Regions from separate parts of the Paenibacillus sp. CAA11 genome, predicted to be linked through region 2. Evidence: riboswitches for the same ligand, from Rfam matches in the RefSeq annotation. Region 2 holds a riboswitch; each other region holds the start of a gene.
The links. A riboswitch is a leader RNA that binds a small molecule or an ion and turns the genes downstream of it on or off. The one in region 2 is predicted to bind cyclic di-AMP.
Positions count from the first base shown of each region.

Region 1: another riboswitch for cyclic di-AMP. It lies ahead of kdpF (K(+)-transporting ATPase subunit F); the one in region 2 lies ahead of DCC85_RS11740 (3D domain-containing protein).
Region 3: another riboswitch for cyclic di-AMP. It lies ahead of DCC85_RS00485 (C40 family peptidase); the one in region 2 lies ahead of DCC85_RS11740 (3D domain-containing protein).

Region 1 is NZ_CP028922.1:666,986-673,096, reverse strand. Features, by position in the region: gene kdpA (potassium-transporting ATPase subunit KdpA) at 1-1,118, opposite strand, end outside; gene kdpF (K(+)-transporting ATPase subunit F) at 1,150-1,227, opposite strand; cyclic di-AMP (ydaO/yuaA leader) riboswitch at 1,486-1,689, opposite strand; gene DCC85_RS02975 (TetR/AcrR family transcriptional regulator) at 2,024-2,605, opposite strand; gene DCC85_RS02970 (MFS transporter) at 2,785-3,978, shown strand; gene DCC85_RS02965 (ABC transporter ATP-binding protein) at 4,121-5,134, shown strand; gene DCC85_RS02960 (ABC transporter permease) at 5,193-5,993, shown strand; gene DCC85_RS02955 (ABC transporter permease) at 6,033-6,111, shown strand, end outside.
Region 2 is NZ_CP028922.1:2,542,921-2,549,031, reverse strand. Features, by position in the region: gene DCC85_RS11760 (alpha-glycosidase) at 1-904, opposite strand, end outside; gene DCC85_RS11755 (transporter substrate-binding domain-containing protein) at 1,202-2,020, shown strand; gene DCC85_RS11750 (amino acid ABC transporter permease) at 2,147-2,809, shown strand; gene DCC85_RS11745 (amino acid ABC transporter ATP-binding protein) at 2,796-3,518, shown strand; cyclic di-AMP (ydaO/yuaA leader) riboswitch at 3,621-3,780, shown strand; gene DCC85_RS11740 (3D domain-containing protein) at 3,784-4,467, shown strand; gene DCC85_RS11735 (ABC transporter substrate-binding protein) at 4,940-6,111, shown strand, end outside.
Region 3 is NZ_CP028922.1:98,668-104,778, reverse strand. Features, by position in the region: gene DCC85_RS00500 (M1 family metallopeptidase) at 1-1,276, shown strand, start outside; gene DCC85_RS00495 (hypothetical protein) at 1,287-2,114, shown strand; cyclic di-AMP (ydaO/yuaA leader) riboswitch at 2,347-2,484, shown strand; gene DCC85_RS00490 (C40 family peptidase) at 2,491-2,982, shown strand; cyclic di-AMP (ydaO/yuaA leader) riboswitch at 3,336-3,474, shown strand; gene DCC85_RS00485 (C40 family peptidase) at 3,479-3,949, shown strand; gene DCC85_RS00480 (GNAT family N-acetyltransferase) at 4,293-4,778, shown strand; gene rbsK (ribokinase) at 4,841-5,836, opposite strand; gene DCC85_RS00470 (4a-hydroxytetrahydrobiopterin dehydratase) at 5,882-6,111, opposite strand, start outside.

The DNA of each region.
Region 1 (6,111 bases), 1.9 Mb from region 2:
CCAAACACATTGTTCAGCATCATCAAGGCCAGCGGTGTAATACTGCCAAGCGGCGTCTGCGCATCATGCATATTGTTCACACTGCCGGTGGTAGCTGCGGTTGTAACCGTCGTAAACAGCGAGGATTGAGGGATGCCGAAGCGCACCTCCTTGCCTTCCATATTCCCTTGCGAAGCATCGATGCCCATGGCCTGTATTGCCGGATTTCCGCGGCTTTCCGCATAGTAATTAAGGGACAGCAGCAGGATGAACAAGATCATCATGGCGCCGAAGATCACCCAGCCCTGCCGCTTGTTCTTGGCAAACAGGCCAAAGGTATACGGCAATGCAGCCGGGAGCGTCCACATGGACAAGATCTCAATCACATTCGTCAGCGGACTCGGATTCTCGAAGGGGTGAGCCGAGTTCGCCCCGAAAAATCCGCCCCCGTTCGTGCCCAGATGCTTAATCGCCTCCAGCGATGCAACCGGCCCCATAGCGATTTCCTGCCGGCTTCCTTCAAGCGTCACCACGTCGGCTGCCGGCTTCAGAGTCTGCGGGACGTGAAGGGCCACAAGAGCCAGGCAGACGATCAACGCCAGCGGGATGAACACACGCGTATGCGCCTTGACAAAATCCTGAAAAAAATTACCTACAGAGGCTCTGCCAGTAATCCCCCTTACAAACGCAATCGCAACGGCAAAACCGCTGGCAGCAGAGGTGAACATCATCATAGTAATAACAGCCATCTGCGAGAAGTAAGTCAGCCCGGTCTCCCCGCTGTAATGCTGCAGATTGGTGTTGGTCATGAAGCTGATCACCGTATTGAAGTTCAGCGTTCCTTCCATGCCTTTCGTGCCTGAGGGATTGAATGGCAGTCCTCCCTGCAGCTTCAGAATCAAGTAGCTGAAGATCACAAGCACAAGATTCGTCAGCAGGAAGCTGAGCGCATACTTTTTCCAAGACATGCCCTTCGTCGATTTAAGGCCAATCAGTCTGTAAATGCCGCGCTCTGCCGGACCAAACCAGCGCTCCAGCCTATTCGGCTCATTTGAGAACACATGGAACAAATAAGTACCTACCGGCTTAACCAGCAGGATCAATATCACAATGACAACTGCAATTTGCACGATGCCCATATCAGGTTCCTCCTAATTCTTCATAGCCTGCCTAGAATTTCTCAGGGTGAATCAGAGCATAGACCAGATAGATGAACAGCAGCAGGGTTACGATTAGGATCAAAATCATCGCTTAGCCCCCCTTTTATCATCCACGACCCGTGAGCACCAGAACAGGAACAAGACAATCAAGCCAAAGCCCATAGCAAGAAGGGCTAGCATATATAGATCCGTCATTTATGTTGCGCTCCTTCCCTTGCAAACCTTGCAAATAAATAGTCCGCTCTGTAAGGACAGAGCCATCAAGATCCTAATCATCCATTTCATGGCACAACAAAAAAGACCACAGAGGAATATCCCCGTGATCTTAAATAACGGTCACATGACACCATCCTCTCTCCATACGCTGACGAGGTTAGCTGTCGGATTCGGGCGGTGAGAGTCGCCCTACCCGTTCTTGGACCATGCAGGCACTTGCCCTGCTGGCGACTGAACAGGATTCACCCCTAATGATCTTCCGGCTCCCACTTCCCGGCCTGATCATTGTTGGTTCCCCCGCTTTCCTTTACAGGAAATTAAGCGGACTTGCGAATATGTGGTTTTCAGGTACGAGACGAATCATACCTCTGCACCATGTAGATTGTAAAATTATGTTTTTGGCAAAATCACGAAAAAGGAGCTGCGCTGGATTCAAAAAACTGAAAATTATAAATAAAATTCACACGTTCCGATGAATTGCTTTGTTTTTCATGCTGTTTTCATAATTTTTCGAAAATCACACATGAGGACCTGCAAAGCCTCCCCCTGAACTCTAAAATTCGGCAGGAGGCTTTACTTGCTGTCGTTATGCAGCATCTTCCGTACCTGATGAGCCTAAATAAGAGGCTAACCTGATGGCAGCATAGACCCATAGACCCTCAGACAACCTAGTCAATCAGACCAAGCACCATCTGTATGGAATGATCTGCAAACGCCCGGTCCGGGCGTGACTTCATCAGCACCGTTAGCCCGATAAGCGAAACCACCAGTGTCTGTGCCACGGCCTTGACATTCAGCTTGGGTGCTAATTCGCCTGCCTCTTTCCCCTTCTCCAGAGCTTCCTGAAATATGGCCGCTAGATACATCTGATGCTCACGGGTCAAAATTTCGAATTTCTCATCATGCGGGGCCAGCTCCACCATCGTATTAATGCAGAAGCAGCCCCGTGAGCTGTCGCCTTGACCCGCTTCATCCACAACCCCTTCGAACAAAAGGCGAAATCCCTCCTTGACTGAAGCCCCGGCCGCTAGCATCGTTTTTACGTGCAAGGCATGCTCTGCCGTGTACTTGCGCAGTGCCGATTCAAACAGCTGCTTCTTATCCCCGAAGGCGGCATACAGACTCGGACGCTGAATGCCCATGCCAGCCGTTAAATCACTTAACGAGGTAGCTTCATAGCCTTTGTCCCAAAATAACTGCATGGCTTCTTCCAGCGCCTGCTCCTTAACAAATTCCCGAGGTCTCACCATGGATGATCCTTCCTCCCCTCTTACTATACCAACAAGTAAATAAATATTAAGTTAAAAAGCTTGAACATGTCAATGATTTACATAATTCATCTTGACAAACAGACCACATCCTCCTTATGATTCATAATATTATTTTATACCGATCAGTATGTATTATAAAATGAAAGTAGGTTATTCTGATGTCAAATACAAAATCCAGAGCCGTACAGCCGAGCTCCATGACCGGGCTGCTGCCATGGTTGTTTGCCGTAGCCTGCGGGCTATCTGTTGCCAATATTTATTACGCTCAGCCTCTTTTGGACTCTATAGCATCAGAGTTTGGCATTTTACCTGCACATGTCGGTGCGGTTATTACGGTTACCCAGGTTTGTTACGCCCTAGGTCTAGCTCTGCTCGTCCCGCTCGGCGATCTATGGGACCGCCGCAGGCTCGTGACCGGCCAGATGGGGTTATCCGTGCTGGCCTTACTGATTGTAGCCTTAGCTCCAAACAGCATGGTCTTTCTCGCCGGCATAGCTGTCGTGGGGCTGCTCGCCGTTGTCACCCAAACTTTGGTCGCCTTCGCAGCAGCTCTAGCCTCCCCCTCCTCACGAGGCCGCATCGTTGGCCAGGTCACAAGCGGCGTCGTGATCGGCATCTTGCTGGCCAGAACCGCCGCCGGGCTGCTGACCGATCTTGCCGGCTGGCGCTCCGTCTACCTTGTCTCCGCCCTGCTGCTGCTGATCTCGTCCATGCTGCTGCGGCGCATGCTTCCAGCAGACGAGAAGCGGCATAGCCGCATGCCATATTCGAAGCTGCTTCTGTCTGTTTTCACCTTGTTCATCCAGGAGCGGGTGCTGCGAATAAGGGCCTTGCTGGCCTTATTCATCTTTACGGCGTTCAGCACGCTGTGGACGCCGCTGGTGCTGCCGCTGAGCGCACCGCCCTTCTCGCTGTCCCATACCGCGATCGGCGCCTTCGGCCTCGCCGGAGCAGCGGGCGCCTTCGGAGCGGCCCGAGCCGGAAGGCTCGCAGACCGCGGGCTAGGCCAAGCGGTCAGCGGTATAGCCCTGCTTCTGCTGCTATGCTCCTGGCCGCTGATCCATGCCATGGATCATTCACTGGTCCTGCTTCTTCTTGGAATCCTTCTCCTCGACCTTGCTGTCCAGGCCGTTCATGTCACCAACCAAAGTATGATTCTCAGTGTCAGGCCGGAAGCGCGAAGCAGATTAACTGCAGCCTATATGATCTTTTACTCCATAGGAAGCGCGGCTGGATCCATGATATCCACACAGCTGTTTGCCCACTATGGATGGACTGGGGTCTGTATCCTGGGAGCTACAGTCAGTGCTGCAGCCCTGATATTCTGGATAATCACCCGGCGCCCTGCATGAATAGCGGAAGACCTTGCCCTCTGCTGCATATGTTCATCAACATTTCAGCCTTTATCCGACAACATCCTGAGGATTTCGACATCTGGGCTGTGATATAGTTGCGCAAGGTAACCGTGGCAGAAATGAAGAAGGAGGAAATGATGTGAGCATCATTGAAGCCAGACAGCTATCGAAATCCTACCAGCAGGCCGTGAAGGGCCCTGGGCTTGGCGGAGCAGTCAAGCATTTATTTGCACCCAAGCATATCGAGAAAATAGCCGTCAAACCCATGGATCTTAGCATTGAAACAGGCGAGACCGTCGCCTATGTCGGCCCCAATGGCGCGGGCAAATCCACGACATTGAAGATGCTGACCGGCATTCTTGTTCCCACATCGGGAACCATCCGCGTGAACGGCTTGGACCCTCACAAGCAGAGGATGGAGAATGCCCGCCAGATCGGGGCGGTCTTCGGCCAGCGCACCCAGCTGTGGTGGGATCTCCCCATCACGGAATCGTTCGGGCTGCTGAAGGATATCTACCAGATTCCCGAAGCTGCATACAAACATAACCTCGACCAATTTACCGAGCTCCTAGGCATGGAGGAGTTCATTCACCTCTCGGCCCGGAAGCTGTCTTTAGGACAGCGTATGCGCGCCGATCTCGCAGCCTCCCTCCTGCACAATCCGCCCATTCTCTATCTGGATGAGCCTACGATTGGACTCGATGTGTCAGTCAAACAAAAAATCCGGGAGTTCATTAAGAAGATCAACCAGGAGCAGCAGACAACAATCATGCTTACTACCCACGACTTGGGGGATATTCGCGATTTATGTAAGCGGTTAATTATCATTGACCACGGCTCCATCATTTATGACGGCAGTCTGGAACAGGTGCAGTCCGAATATGCTACGGAGCGGATGATTATCTTCCAGCTAGCTGCCCCGCAGCCGCATATGTTTGCAGAGCTGGCCAAGCTGCCCGGCATAAGTCTGGATATCAAGCATGAGCTGGAATTCTCCATGGCCTTTCACCGCGATCAATATACGGCCAGCGATATCGTCAGCCGGGTGATGCGGCAAGGAGATATCATAGATTTCAAGATGGAGGACTCCAATATTGAACAGGTCATTAAGTCCGTATATGACGGCAAGCTTAGCTTGAAGCAAAGCATGTAGCCTCCCAAGCCGGGCGGGTAGTACCGGCAGATTAATGTGGAGAGGGGATATTTTTTTCGTGTACCGGGCTAAGAAATACAGAAGTATTATGAATCGTTCGTTACAGAACGTCCTGGCCTACCGGACTTCCTATATCATTACCTTCCTGTCCAACTTTGTGAACCTTGCGGCCATCTACTTTCTATGGCAGGGGATTTACCATGGTCGGGAAGAGCTTGGCGGGTACAGCTGGGATCAGATGAAGACCTACCTGCTCGTGACTTTTCTAGCCAACTCCGTGCTGTCCTGGTATTCCGAGACTTCGATCTCCGGCAAAATTCTGGATGGCAGCGTCTCCGTGGATCTCCTGAAGCCTATTGATTTCCAGAAAGCCCGTCTGGCTGAAACGCTAGGCTCAAGCCTCCTGGAAGGCACGATGGGCCTGATCCTAATCGGCCTGTTCACGCTGTTTGTCTCCGGCATTCCGCTGCCCTCATCGCCTATGATCTACCTGCTTTTTGCCATTAGCCTTCTGGCCGCCATGCTCGTGAAATTCGGGGTGGTCTATCTGGCAGCGCTGCTGTGCTTCTGGTCGACGGGTTCAATGGGCATTGTCTGGACAAGAATCGCTGTGACCAACCTGCTGTCCGGCGCCCTGGTACCGCTCGCCTTCTTCCCGGGCTGGCTGGAGCGGCTGGCATGGTTCCTCCCGTTTCAGAGCATCGTTCATACGCCAACCATGATTTTTCTGGAGCAGGCAAGTATGCCGGAAATGCTCGGACTCCTTGGCGTTCAATGCTTCTGGGGAGCAGTGCTATGGCTGGCTGGCAAGGCGATGTGGAGCTGGGCGGTGCGGCAAGTCACCATTCATGGCGGGTAATCTGCGGGAGGATAATTTGAGAAGGAGGAGAAATGAACCGTGTCTCTTTCACGTATCCTGTATTTGTACAGGAGAATGTATGTGCAGCAGCTTAAGGCGATTCTCGAATACAACAAGG
Region 2 (6,111 bases):
TGACTTCCGGGTTGGCGGTATTAAATTTGGGCATATTAGCGAAAAAGCCAAAGGTATCATACGTCGGTATCCCATCTCGTACTTCCAGCGGATAGTCGTTGATATGGAACCAGTCCTTGTATTTAGAGTTCGGGCCGTTCTTCACAACGTCCTGGAAAGGAGGGAACTGCTCGCTGCAATGGTTAAACACAGCATCCAGCATTACGCGAATGCCTCGTTCGTGGCAGGCATCCACGACTTTCTTGAGCAGCGTGTTATCCCCAAAATGCGGATCGACATTCTTGTAATCGACCGTGTCATATTTGTGGTTAGATGGAGCTTTGAACAAAGGAGTAAAGTAAATTGCATTAATGCCAAGGTCCACGAGATCATCAAGGTGATCCAGAACCCCTTGGAGATCACCGCCAAAGAAGTTCTCTCTTGTAGGTTTGCCGCCCCATGGCTGTACACCCTTAGGGTCATTTGAAGGGTCGCCGTTGGCAAACCGCTCAGGCATAATCTGGTAGAAGACCGCTTCTTTTGCCCACTCAGGAACTTTGAATACGTCGATCTCATGTATGTAGGCAAATTCATAATTGCCTCCAGGCGGGTAAGGGGTATCATGACTGATTCCCTTATCGGTTGCATAGACGATCTCATCGCCCTTCACAAGTTTGAACAGGTAGGACAAACGTTTGAATTTGGGGCTGACTTCGACTTCCCAGAAATCGAACATGTGATCATGCGCGACCTTCTCCATGAGGATCTCGGCGAAAGTTCCATCCCAATTGTATTTGTCCCCCGTCCACACAAAAACCTGTTCCACATCGTCCCGTTGAGTGCGTACCCGCAAATGAATTGTTTCAGCATCATATGCATAGGCCCACTTATCCCGCGGGACGTGATAAAAAGCTTCAAGCAGCATGAAACCACCTCCAGCAAGGATTATAGCCATTCATTACCCTGAGTACTTGCTATATGAATCAGTATACCCACTATGCATGGGCTTTGTTCCAGTGCCTGCGGCTAAAATTAAGATCAATGTTTTAAATCACCATAGGCTGGGCGAATACATAGAATGCAGGGATGATGTTCCTAGCTGAAGATGATGTTTGAAATTGGAAGTTGATGATTTGTTACAAAACTCTTTGCATATTCATGCAGTTTGATTTATAATTAGTCCAGTCATTTGGAATATGAACAGAACGAGGAGAGAGATAAAATGAAAAAATGGGGTATATTACTGGTGTGCATGGTGATGACAGCAAGCTTGCTGGCAGCATGCGGACAGAACAAGAACAATAAAGAGAGCGCAAGCGGAAACGATCAAGCATCGGGAAATACAGGAAGTAAGAAGACACTCATCGTTGGCATGAGCGCTGACTTCCCGCCCTATGAATTCAAGAAAACAGAAAACGGTAAGGTTGAAATTGTCGGGTTCGATGTAGATATTGCCAAAGAAATTGCCAAGGATGCAGGAGCGGAGCTTGAGATTAAGGATATGACCTTCTCCTCCCTGCTGAATGAATTGGATAGCGGACGGATTGATATGGTTATCTCCGGACTAAGTCCTACACCTGATCGCGCAAAGCAAGTGGGCTTGTCTAACATCTATTATAAAGCTGAGCAGGCCGTTGTGGTTCGCGAGGGAGACAAAGCGAAGTTCAGCACCTTGAAATCTTTGGAGAATGCGAGCATCGGCGTACAGACTGGTTCCATTCAAGAGGGCATTGCTAAGGAGATTAAAGGAGCGAAGCTGACTTCGCTGCCGAAGATTAATGATATTATTATGCAGCTAAATTCCGGGCGCGTAGATGCAGCTATCATTGAAGGTCCTGTAGCAGAATCCTTTGTCAAGAACGTGAAGGGCATTTCGATTGCAGATGCCAAGCCGGTTACTGAAGATGAAGGCTATGTTGTTGGTGTGAAGAAGGACAATACAGAACTTCTGAATCAAGTAAATACGACACTGGATCGCTTGAAGAAGGACAATCTGATTGATCAATTTGTTCAAAAGGCTAGTACATTAGCAGAAGAGTAAGCGAAGCTTGCCCTGCCTGTTAAGGATCTAAGCATGATGGATGGCCCTCGCAGAAAATAGCGAAGAACTTCGCTATTTTCTGTTTTTTTGCGGCAGACCTTCATGCGGAAGGAGAGGAAGAGGAGAATGCAATTTTTTAATATGTTCTGGGATTACAGGCAGTATTTTCTGGACGGTGTAAAATACACCCTGCTGCTCGCGGCGATCGGGGTCGTGTGCGGATTCATACTGGGAATGCTTGTAGCCCTGCTCAGAATGTCAAAATGGAAAGTCCTTCGGTTTATCGGCTCGGTGTGGGTGGAGTTCCTGCGCGGGACGCCGATGTTGGTTCAGCTCTTAATCATTCATTATGGATTCGCAACCGCATTTGATTTGAAATTCAGCGCCCTTCAATCGGGTGCGATTACGCTTACGATTAACAGTTCCGCGTACTTGGCTGAGATATTCCGGGCCGGTATTCAGGGAGTGGAACGCGGACAGACGGAGGCTGCTCGTTCCCTAGGCATGACACAAAGTATGGCCATGCGTCATATCATTTTGCCCCAGGCAGTTAAGAATGTGCTTCCGGCCATCGGTAATGAGTTCATTACCATTATCAAAGAGTCGTCCATTGTGTATGTTATCGGGGTATCGGAAATGATGTTTCAAGCGAATAGCATCATGTCGATGACCTATGATGGAATGACGCCATTCTTGATTATTGCCGTAATGTACTTTATTCTAACCTTTATTTTGTCCAAAATTTTGGGCGTGTTCGAAAGGAAGTTGATGAGCCGTGATCAGCGTTAAAGGACTAAACAAAAAATTCGGCCAGCTCCATATTCTCAAAGGGATTGACCTTGAAATCAAGCAGGGAGAGGTCGTAGTATTGATTGGGCCCAGCGGCTCGGGAAAAAGTACATTCCTTCGCTGTTTAAATCTCCTGGAGACGCCATCAGACGGTGAAATATTATTTGAAGGCAAATCCATAACAGATAAGAGGCATGATATTAATGCTACTCGGGAGAAAATGGGAATGGTGTTCCAGCATTTCAACCTATTCCCGCACAAGTCGGTGCTGAAGAACATTACCTTGGCTCCGATGAAGGTTAAAGGTCTGGATAAGGTAAAGGCAGAGCAAATTGCTACGGATCTTCTAAGAACGGTTGGTCTTGAGGATAAGAAAAATGCGTATCCTTCTCAGCTATCAGGCGGGCAAAAGCAGCGGATAGCAATCGCTCGTGCGCTTGCGATGGAGCCGCACGTAATGCTATTTGATGAGCCTACTTCGGCATTGGACCCCGAAATGGTCGGGGAAGTGCTTGACGTTATGAAGAGGTTGGCAGAGAAAGGGATGACGATGGTCATCGTTACCCATGAGATGGGATTTGCCCGTGAAGTAGGCGACCGTATTCTCTTTATGGATCAAGGGCTCATTGTAGAGCAGGGGACACCAGAGCAGGTCTTTAGCTCCCCTCAGCACCCGCGAACCAAGGACTTCTTGAGCAAGGTGCTGTAACTTCATATTTAGGCAAAAAACACGGCATGTTCCATGTCGTGTTTTTTGCTGTTCCATAGGTGGTAACACTTACCTGAATCAAAGGTTACAAATTTGTGATATATTTGGGGAGTGCCGAATCCCTATACAGCAGGGAACGGGGGATGATTTTTCCGAAGATGAACGTTTATCTTCTTGGGGTGAAGCGCTTTACTCTTAGCGCCGGGCCATCCTTGGGTCCGAATCCGACAACTAACCTCGGAGGCAATTCGAAGGAGGATTACATATGAAATTTGCTTTCAGAAAAAACAAAAATGTTAACAAATTGCCGTTTGTATTGAAGACTGCGGCACTGACACTTACTCTTGCTGCCGCCCTGCAGGGTGCGTCTGCTTATGCTGCGGGCACTGTGCATACGGCGAAGGAAGGAGACACTTTTTATCTGCTGGCCAAGCAGTATGGAGTATCGGTAAATCAGCTGATGAGCGCAAATCCTAGCGTTAAGGCAAACAATATTTATGCAGGCCTGTCTATTCAAATTCCGGGAGAAAATGCGGCTAAGCTGGAGGCCTCTTCCACTGAGGCTGTTAAGCTGCTGAATGCTTCAGCATCCAGCCATCAGGTCACAGCTTGGGGGAAAACCTTTAACTACTCTAATACGATTAATGTTGTAGCTACTGCTTATTCGGCGGCAGCCAGCGAGAACGGGCAGTGGGGCGCTGTTGATTATTATGGAAAACCACTAAGTCTCGGGACAATTGCTGTTGATCCTGCTGTAATTCCAATGGGCACTAAAGTATTGGTAACTGGGCATAGTCATCCCGGCCTCCCTAAACAGGCATTTGTTGCTACGGCTTCAGATCAGGGGAGTGCGATTAAGGGCAAGCGAATTGATATTTTCATTCCAGGTTCGCAGCAGTCCGCCAGCCAGTTTGGCTTCCAGGATGTAAAGCTGTATGTTTTAAATTAGATGATGTAAATTAGTCCTCCGAGATATTAAGGGGGTACACACGAGTAAATTCTCAGAGCTGGGGCTCCGTTATATCGATGCTAGATCCATACCCCATTGCTGTTTTATTTTTACTCTTTCTTCGAAAATGGAGCGCTTGTTCAGCCGCGCATGTCCATATGTTTTTTTAGAAACCAAAAGTCCACGCGTCCCAAAGAAGACGCGGGGGCTTTTTTTTAGATTTTCCGGATATATGTTTAGAAATCCATTTGAGAGAGGGACGTCACGGAGCTGACTTCATCGGATGATAATCGCTGTCGTCATTCCCAACCGTGCCCTGGGACCTCCATAATCTCCTCGCCGTTCGATCTGGACTCCCCCAATAATTACCACGGTAAGATTCTCATCTCTTCATAAGATTATACCGATATATTAAGAGTGTGCATTTGTGCACAAATAATACAAATTTGCTGACAATGCGGAGGGAAACTTAATGAGGAGACAGCTGAAGATGGTACTTTCGCTGGTATGTTTATTGATGGTTATGGGATGTTCAACTTCTCCAGGTACAGAGCAAACAACCCGGATCACCTTTCTGAATTCCAAAACCGAGATAAAAGCTCAAATGGAGGAAATGGCGAAACAATACAACCAAGCGCATCCCGGAGTAACTTTGGAGATTATAACTGCACCGGAAGGGACTTCAGCCTATCAAAAGCTGATGTCAATGTATGGCTCGGGAAGTGCGGCAACCCTGTCGATGCTCGATCCTGGGGACGCTCAACAGTTTCTGGATAAGGCAGTTGATCTAAGCCAAGAAAAATGGGTGGATGAAACGATAGACAATGGATTGGACGCCGTGAAGAAGAACGAATCTATGGTTGGTTTTCCGTTCGCGGTTGAAGGGTACGGATTAATTTACAATAAGAAGGTGCTCGACAAGGCGGTTGGAGGCTCATTCGATCCTTCCTCGGTAAAAAGCCGAAGCAGTTTAAACTTGTTAATGAACCAAATCAAGGAGACGGGTGTAGAACCCGTTATGCTCTCCCCGATGGACTGGTCGCTCGGTTCCCATCTTTTAACGGTATCTTACGCCGTTCAACCCGGAGGGGGCTCCAAGTTTGTTAAGGACATGCAGAACAGCTCCATAGAAATGTCCCGAAATGATGTGATGAACGGGTGGGTTCAAACCCTGGATTTGCTTAAAGAGAACAATATCAACAAAAATTCGCCGATGAGCAGCACCTTGGAAGACGGAGCCAAGGCTTTAGGAGAAGGAAAAGTAGGGCTTTGGTTTATGGGCAACTGGGCTTGGGATGTAATTAAGAGCAATGATAAAGCCAATGGGGAGTACGGTTTCTTGCCGTTACCGTTGAACGATGATACGGAGGACCCTATTAATGCCAAAATTACGGTTGGTGTAACCAAGTATATACTTATCGACTCTACGACCACCACGCCCAAGCAGCAGGAGGAAGCCAAGAAGTTTCTTGATTGGCTTGTATTCGATAAGTCCGGACAGGAGTTTCTGGTCAATCAGACGAACACGATCCCCGCGTTTAAGAATATTGCTTTAGAACCTGCCGATCCTTTGGGTAAATCGATCAAAGCGTATATCTCGGCTGGCAAGACCCTGCCGTTTATGACAACTCTTCCTCCCGATCA
Region 3 (6,111 bases), 2.4 Mb from region 2:
AGGCTGGAATCTCCATCAATATCATGGTACCTCTGAATTTTATTCCGACTTCGGTATATTCAGTGTACGGATCAACGTCCCGGCTGATTATATAGTGGCTGCTACCGGGTTCCCTACCAAGTCAGCGATCATAAAGAATGACCGAAAAACCTATCAGTTCTACGCTGATGATGTCCATGACTTCGCCTGGTCAGCTTCACCTCACTTCGTCTATGCAGAGGAGCCCTTCTCCTCAGCTCAGGTCCCCGGTGTGCGGATCAAGCTGTATCTTGACCCTGCTCATAAGGACCTGAAGGAACGCTATTTCTATGCAGCCAAGGCTGCACTCTCCGCCTACAGCAAGTGGTTTGGGAGCTATCCCTACTCCACATTATCCATCGTCGTTCCCCCGAAGGATGGCAATGGAGCAGGAGGTATGGAATACCCTACGCTCGTGACTGCCTTCGGGGCAAGCAGTGAATCTCCCGGCTACGATCTAGAGCGAACCGTGATCCATGAAATCGCCCATCAATATTTCTATGGCATCATTGCCAGCAATGAATTTGAGGAGCCTTGGCTTGATGAGGGCTTTGCCTCCTACGCTGAAGACAAGCTCATGGAGCAGGAATATGGCATAGTCTCCAATCTTCCTATCCAATCCAGCCTTGTGACTTCGCCGATGCCTCTCCAATTATCGGCCTGGAAATATGGCTCTGCTGAGGTTTACGCGCAAAACGCCTACACGAGGGGCAAGCTGCTTCTGAAGGACTTAGAACGCCAGCTGGGCAGTAAAAAGATGGCTAAAGTGATGGCTGCATATAGCGCCAAATATCGTTTTAAGCACCCCGCTACCTCCGATTTTCAAAAGGTGGTCGAAAAGACAACGGGGCAATCCTGGAAGAATTACTTCAATCAATATGTATATGGCGGACATATGCCCGATTACGCCATTCAGGATATCACGATTCACCCGGGCAAGAACGGGACCGGTTATGAATCCTGGGTCGATGTCAGCCGTAAGAGCGGCATCGCTCACGAGGTTCCTCTTGTCTTTGTCTTCAAGGATGGACATACAGAACGCAAGACGTGGGATGCCAAGACAGCCCTGACCCGGTTCAAGTTCAGCTACAAGGAGCCACTGGCTTGGGCCATGGTTGACCCGGCTTACACCCTGGTGCTGGAGAACAAGCATATGAACAACTACCTCAAGGCAGAGGTTGATCCCGTAATTCGTTCACGCCTAAACTTAAGCGTCACCAAGCTGCTCGAAGCGCTGCTTGGATCGCTATCCTGGTGAGGTGACAAACATGCATTATATAAAACAAGGTCTGGGCAGCGCGAAGAGACAAATTGCGGTTGCAATCCTCTTATTTCTGTACCAGCTGCTTTGGGGAGTATTCCTATACCGGATTGTAGACTCCGTAATTGCTCCGGCCCTAAGGCGCTACCCTGAATCAGAGGTTGGACAGCTTAGCCGCCTCCTGTACCTTATAGAAGGCCAACATGAGCTGCAGACCAGCTCGGACGTGAAGCTGGTGCTCGGCCTTATTGCAGGCATGTTCCTCTTCCGCTTGATACTTACTCCTCTCATCAGGGCCGGCATATATAACGGATTATTGGGCGAGGCAGATGAGGAGGGGGCCGGCTGGCTGTTCTTCCAAGGAATGCGCAAATGCTGGAAGCCTGTAGCCATCCTCTATGCTATAGAACTGCTCTTAATATTAATCCCGTCTATTTGGCTTCTGCCTGAGCTTTACAGCCTGCTTCCGGGACTTCTGCAAGGCACGACCGGCGCAATGCTCAAGTTTGGCGTCATTCTGGCCAGTCTCGGGATTTGGAGTTATCTCGTCAAGCAAGGCCTGCTCTATGTCACATTCGGATGGCTCTCGCAAACAGGGATTGCCCCTTCTCTCATGCAATATGTTCGCAAACTGCCGGCTGTGCTTGCCGTATCCTGTATCCTCGGCGCTGCTGCCCTTCTGGCCGCAGGCATGTTCAGCACAGCCGCCTGGATCTGGACGGGCCTTATTGGACTAATCCTGCAGCAATCCTATCCATTTATTCGCAGTTTCTTCCGTATCTGGTCGGTATCCTCGCAATATCATCTCTGGAAAAAAAGTTATCAAAAAAATTAATCAAATAGTCGGACCATCTTGTACTTCCCAGGTCTGATAAGGCCTCCGCCTGACGACGGAGGTCTTTTTGATGCTCTCATCACTCAAAATCTCGCAATTACTCGTTGCCAAAAGATACCTGTGTTTGTTACAATAACACCAATGAAAGTAAAGTAACAACTTTGTAATTCTTTTTTAATAATTTAGCAGGAATTTCGACAGATATGTCGAATATCTACTTTTAGATGCAAAATATATAAGAAAGCCTAATTCCCGAGCATCCGGGAAGCGGGGGAACCGTTTTGGGTGAATTGATCTCGCAAGAGAGGGATCATAGGGAACCTTCAACCGAATCCTTAAGCTAACCTCGCAGGCGTTGGAAGGAGTTTACGTCAGTTTGAAGAAGAAGTTGACCGCAGCAGCTGTAAGTTTTGCCATTATGTTTACCTTAGGAACTGGAAGCGCTTTTGCTGATACCAAATTGGACTCTGTTGTCGATTCGGCTATTGGCACACCTTATAAATCTGGCGGAACTACTACAAGTGGATTTGATTGCTCCGGATTTACAAGATATGTGTTCAATAAGCTCGGCATCAAGCTTCCTCACCAATCTGGATCCCAGTTCAAGATGGGTACGGCAATAGACAAAAGTGAACTGATTGCTGGAGACTTAGTGTTCTTCAACACCTCAGGCAAAGGGATCTCCCACGTTGGGGTATATGTCGGCGACGGAAAGTTTGCCCATGCCTCTTCCTCTAAAGGAGTTACCGTTAGCAATTTGAGCGACAGCTATTACGTCAAACGTTACGTTGGAGCTAAACGCATTATGAGCAATGATGTTTTCGAATCCGTCGCCGACGAGTCCCAAGACAACGACGATGTAGAATAAGAAAACCTCCTGTGCTGAGCCCGCAGCGATTCTTGCCGGAATCGATTCTGCGGGTTTTTTTCTATTTCTACATCGTACCATCTATTACCCCTCCCCAAAGGCAATAAACCGCAGATTTAGCCGTTTTCCCAAAAAAAGTGAGAGCAAAACTTGCCAAAGCCTAACCCATTTGTTACAATGATCAAGTAAATGGTAACAACTTTGTAATCATTGGTCGTACGTCGGAATGAGGAAACGCGAGTTCCCCGGAAAGGTATTGCGTTCTTCCAACCTAAGATTCGAATCCACTAGATTCGAATGAACAAATAACCCTTACCCCTTGGGGTAAAGGCTATTTCAACCACAGGTGCACTAACAATAACCAGCCGAATTCCCAAGCACCTGGGAAACGGGGGAACCAGTTATGGGTGAATTGACCTCGATTACAGAGGGTCATAGGGAACCTTCAACCGAATCCTCAAGCTAACCTCGCAGGCCTTGGAAGGAGTTTGACATCTTGAGAAAGACACTGACAGCAGCGGCGATGAGCTTGACTATTCTGTTCACCATGGGTACAGGTAATGCCTTCGCTGACTCCAACTTGGACAAAGTCGTAAATTCGGTATATGGAACGCCCTACAAAATGGGTGGAACCACCGTCAAAGGCTTTGACTGTTCCGGATTTACCAAATATGTGTTCAAGAAAATGGGCGTAACACTGGCGCGTCAATCGAAAGCACAGTTCAAACAGGGAACCAGTGTAGCTAAGAGCCAACTGAAAGAAGGAGATTTGGTCTTCTTCAACACCTTAGGTAACGGTGTATCTCATGTTGGTATTTACGTTGGAAATGGAAAGTTTGCGCATGCCTCTTCCTCTAAAGGCATCCACATCGACAAATTAAGCAACAGCTATTATCAAAACCGTTACGTTGGAGCTAAACGCATTTTGAGCAAGTATACTTATCGTTTGTTTGCAACAGAGCTTTAACCTTCCGCACAAAGGTCAAAGCTGACATAACCGCATTGCCTATGCATGACCGCGGGCGATTCTTGCCGGAATCGACTTGCGGTCTTTTTTTTGCCATCCTACATGTTATAACGCAGCAACCAGGCAAAAGGTTCCAAAAAATTTTTTTACAATATACTTCATTGGTCCTAAACCAACTTCTATGATCTTCCTACCGCTTTTATACCCCTTGGTCCGATCCTGAAACATCTATCGCCCATCTTATAAAATTTTGCTTAGCACGCCATTTTGCATTCAACCAGCCCAATCGGGTACATTGTTCTTAAGGTCTTAAGTCTTTCACTGTAAAAAGGAGGAACGCCCTATGAAAAACTCTCCCCCTCCATTCCACATCGCTTCGATGGAGGAAGCTCATGCAGAGATTATTTGCTCCTGGGTATATGAGCCTCCTTACAATATATACGGCTGGCTTCCCTGGGAGCAGATGAAGGCCCTTGAGGTTGAATTTGGCGATCCCCTGCTGCGCCGAGAACAATATGTATCTGTCCTCGACCAGGATGACAACTTGTGCGGATTTGCCCAGTACTTCCCCATGCAGGGCGTTACCCGGCTTGGTATCGGCATGAGACCCGATCTGTGCGGTCACGGACAGGGAGAGGCCTTTGTCCGGGCCATTGCCGACGGCGCACGCCAAAGAAACCCAGATCATGAAATTGACCTGGAGGTGCTGACCTGGAACAACCGAGCCATTCGTGCTTATCAGAAGGCCGGCTTCACTATTACCGACCTCTATGAGCGCCAGACCCCTGACGGGCCAAAGCCTTTCTACTGTATGGTGTTAAAAGACTAGCGTAATACAAAAGAACGCCAGGGACACGGCTCCTGCCTGTAATCCTGGCGTTTTTGCATATATTATGCTTGGGCAGCGGCCTGGAAGGCCTCCACCTCGGCTCGGGTTGGCATGCCTTCCTGGGCGCCGAGCTTCGTCACGGCCAAGGCTGAAGCCGCGAGCGCAAACTGCACGGCGTCAGCTAACGCTGCGCCCTCCCCCAGCGCCACCGCAAGCGCGGCGCTGAAACAGTCCCCCGCGCCGGTCGTATCGACGGCGCGGACCCGATGAGCCGCTGCAATAGCCGGCTCACCCGCAGGCGCATCCGGTTCCGGTGCGCCAACATAGGCCGCGCCCTGCGCGCCGAGCGTGGTGACGACGGCGGCTCCCGCCGTCTCAGCCAGCTCGGCCATCGCGCGGCCCAGCGCTGCCTGCTCTGCGGCAGCGCACCCGCTCAGAACCGCCAGCTCGCTGCGGTTCGGGGTGATGGCGCTGGCTGTGCTGAGCAGCGCCGCAGGGATGCCCCCGGCCGGAACCGGGGCCGGGTTCAGCACGACGACCGCGCCGGCCTGGGCCGCGGTCTCGGCTGCGCGCTGAGCCGCAGCCAGCGGGATCTCCAGCTGGAGCAGCACCACATCCGCTTCGCGCAGAAGCGCCTGTACCTCCAGCGCCTCAATCCGCTCTGCGGTCAGGTGGGCATTGGCGCCGGGGACCACGACAATGCGATTGTCCTCCCCATCCAGCCAGATCGAAGCTACGCCTGTCCGAACCTCGGGCAGCCTCTGAACACTGGAGTTGTCCACCCCGGACTTCGCCAACTCATCAAGCAGACGGTGCCCAAATTCATCCTCACCAACCATGCCCACCACGGATACCGAAGCTCCCAGCCTGGCAGCCGCCACCGCCTGATTAGCTCCTTTGCCTCCAGGCAATAGATGAAGCTGTTCTCCCATCACCGTCTCTCCCGCTGCCGGGACCTTTTCCATTTGGGTCACCATATCTAAGTTCAGGCTCCCCACAACGACAACTCTCGGAGAACGTCCAATCTTCTCCTTAGGTAAACCAGCGTTATCCTTCATATAACACGAAGCCTCCTCTTCTCAGAGCGAACGATCCTTCTGCAGTTATTCAGCCGAACGCATCTTCTCGAAGGCTTCATTATATTGCTGTGCTTCCTTTATATCCACCGCGGTAATGCCGCCCTCTTCCCAAGAAGTTAATCGAAGCGTCACTGTCTTATAGTCGATTGTGATGAACGGGTGGTGATTGAACGCTTCTGAGATTGCCGCCACTTCATCCACGAAGGCGATGCCCTTCATATAGTTCGAGAAGGTGTATTTCCGGACAATCCAGC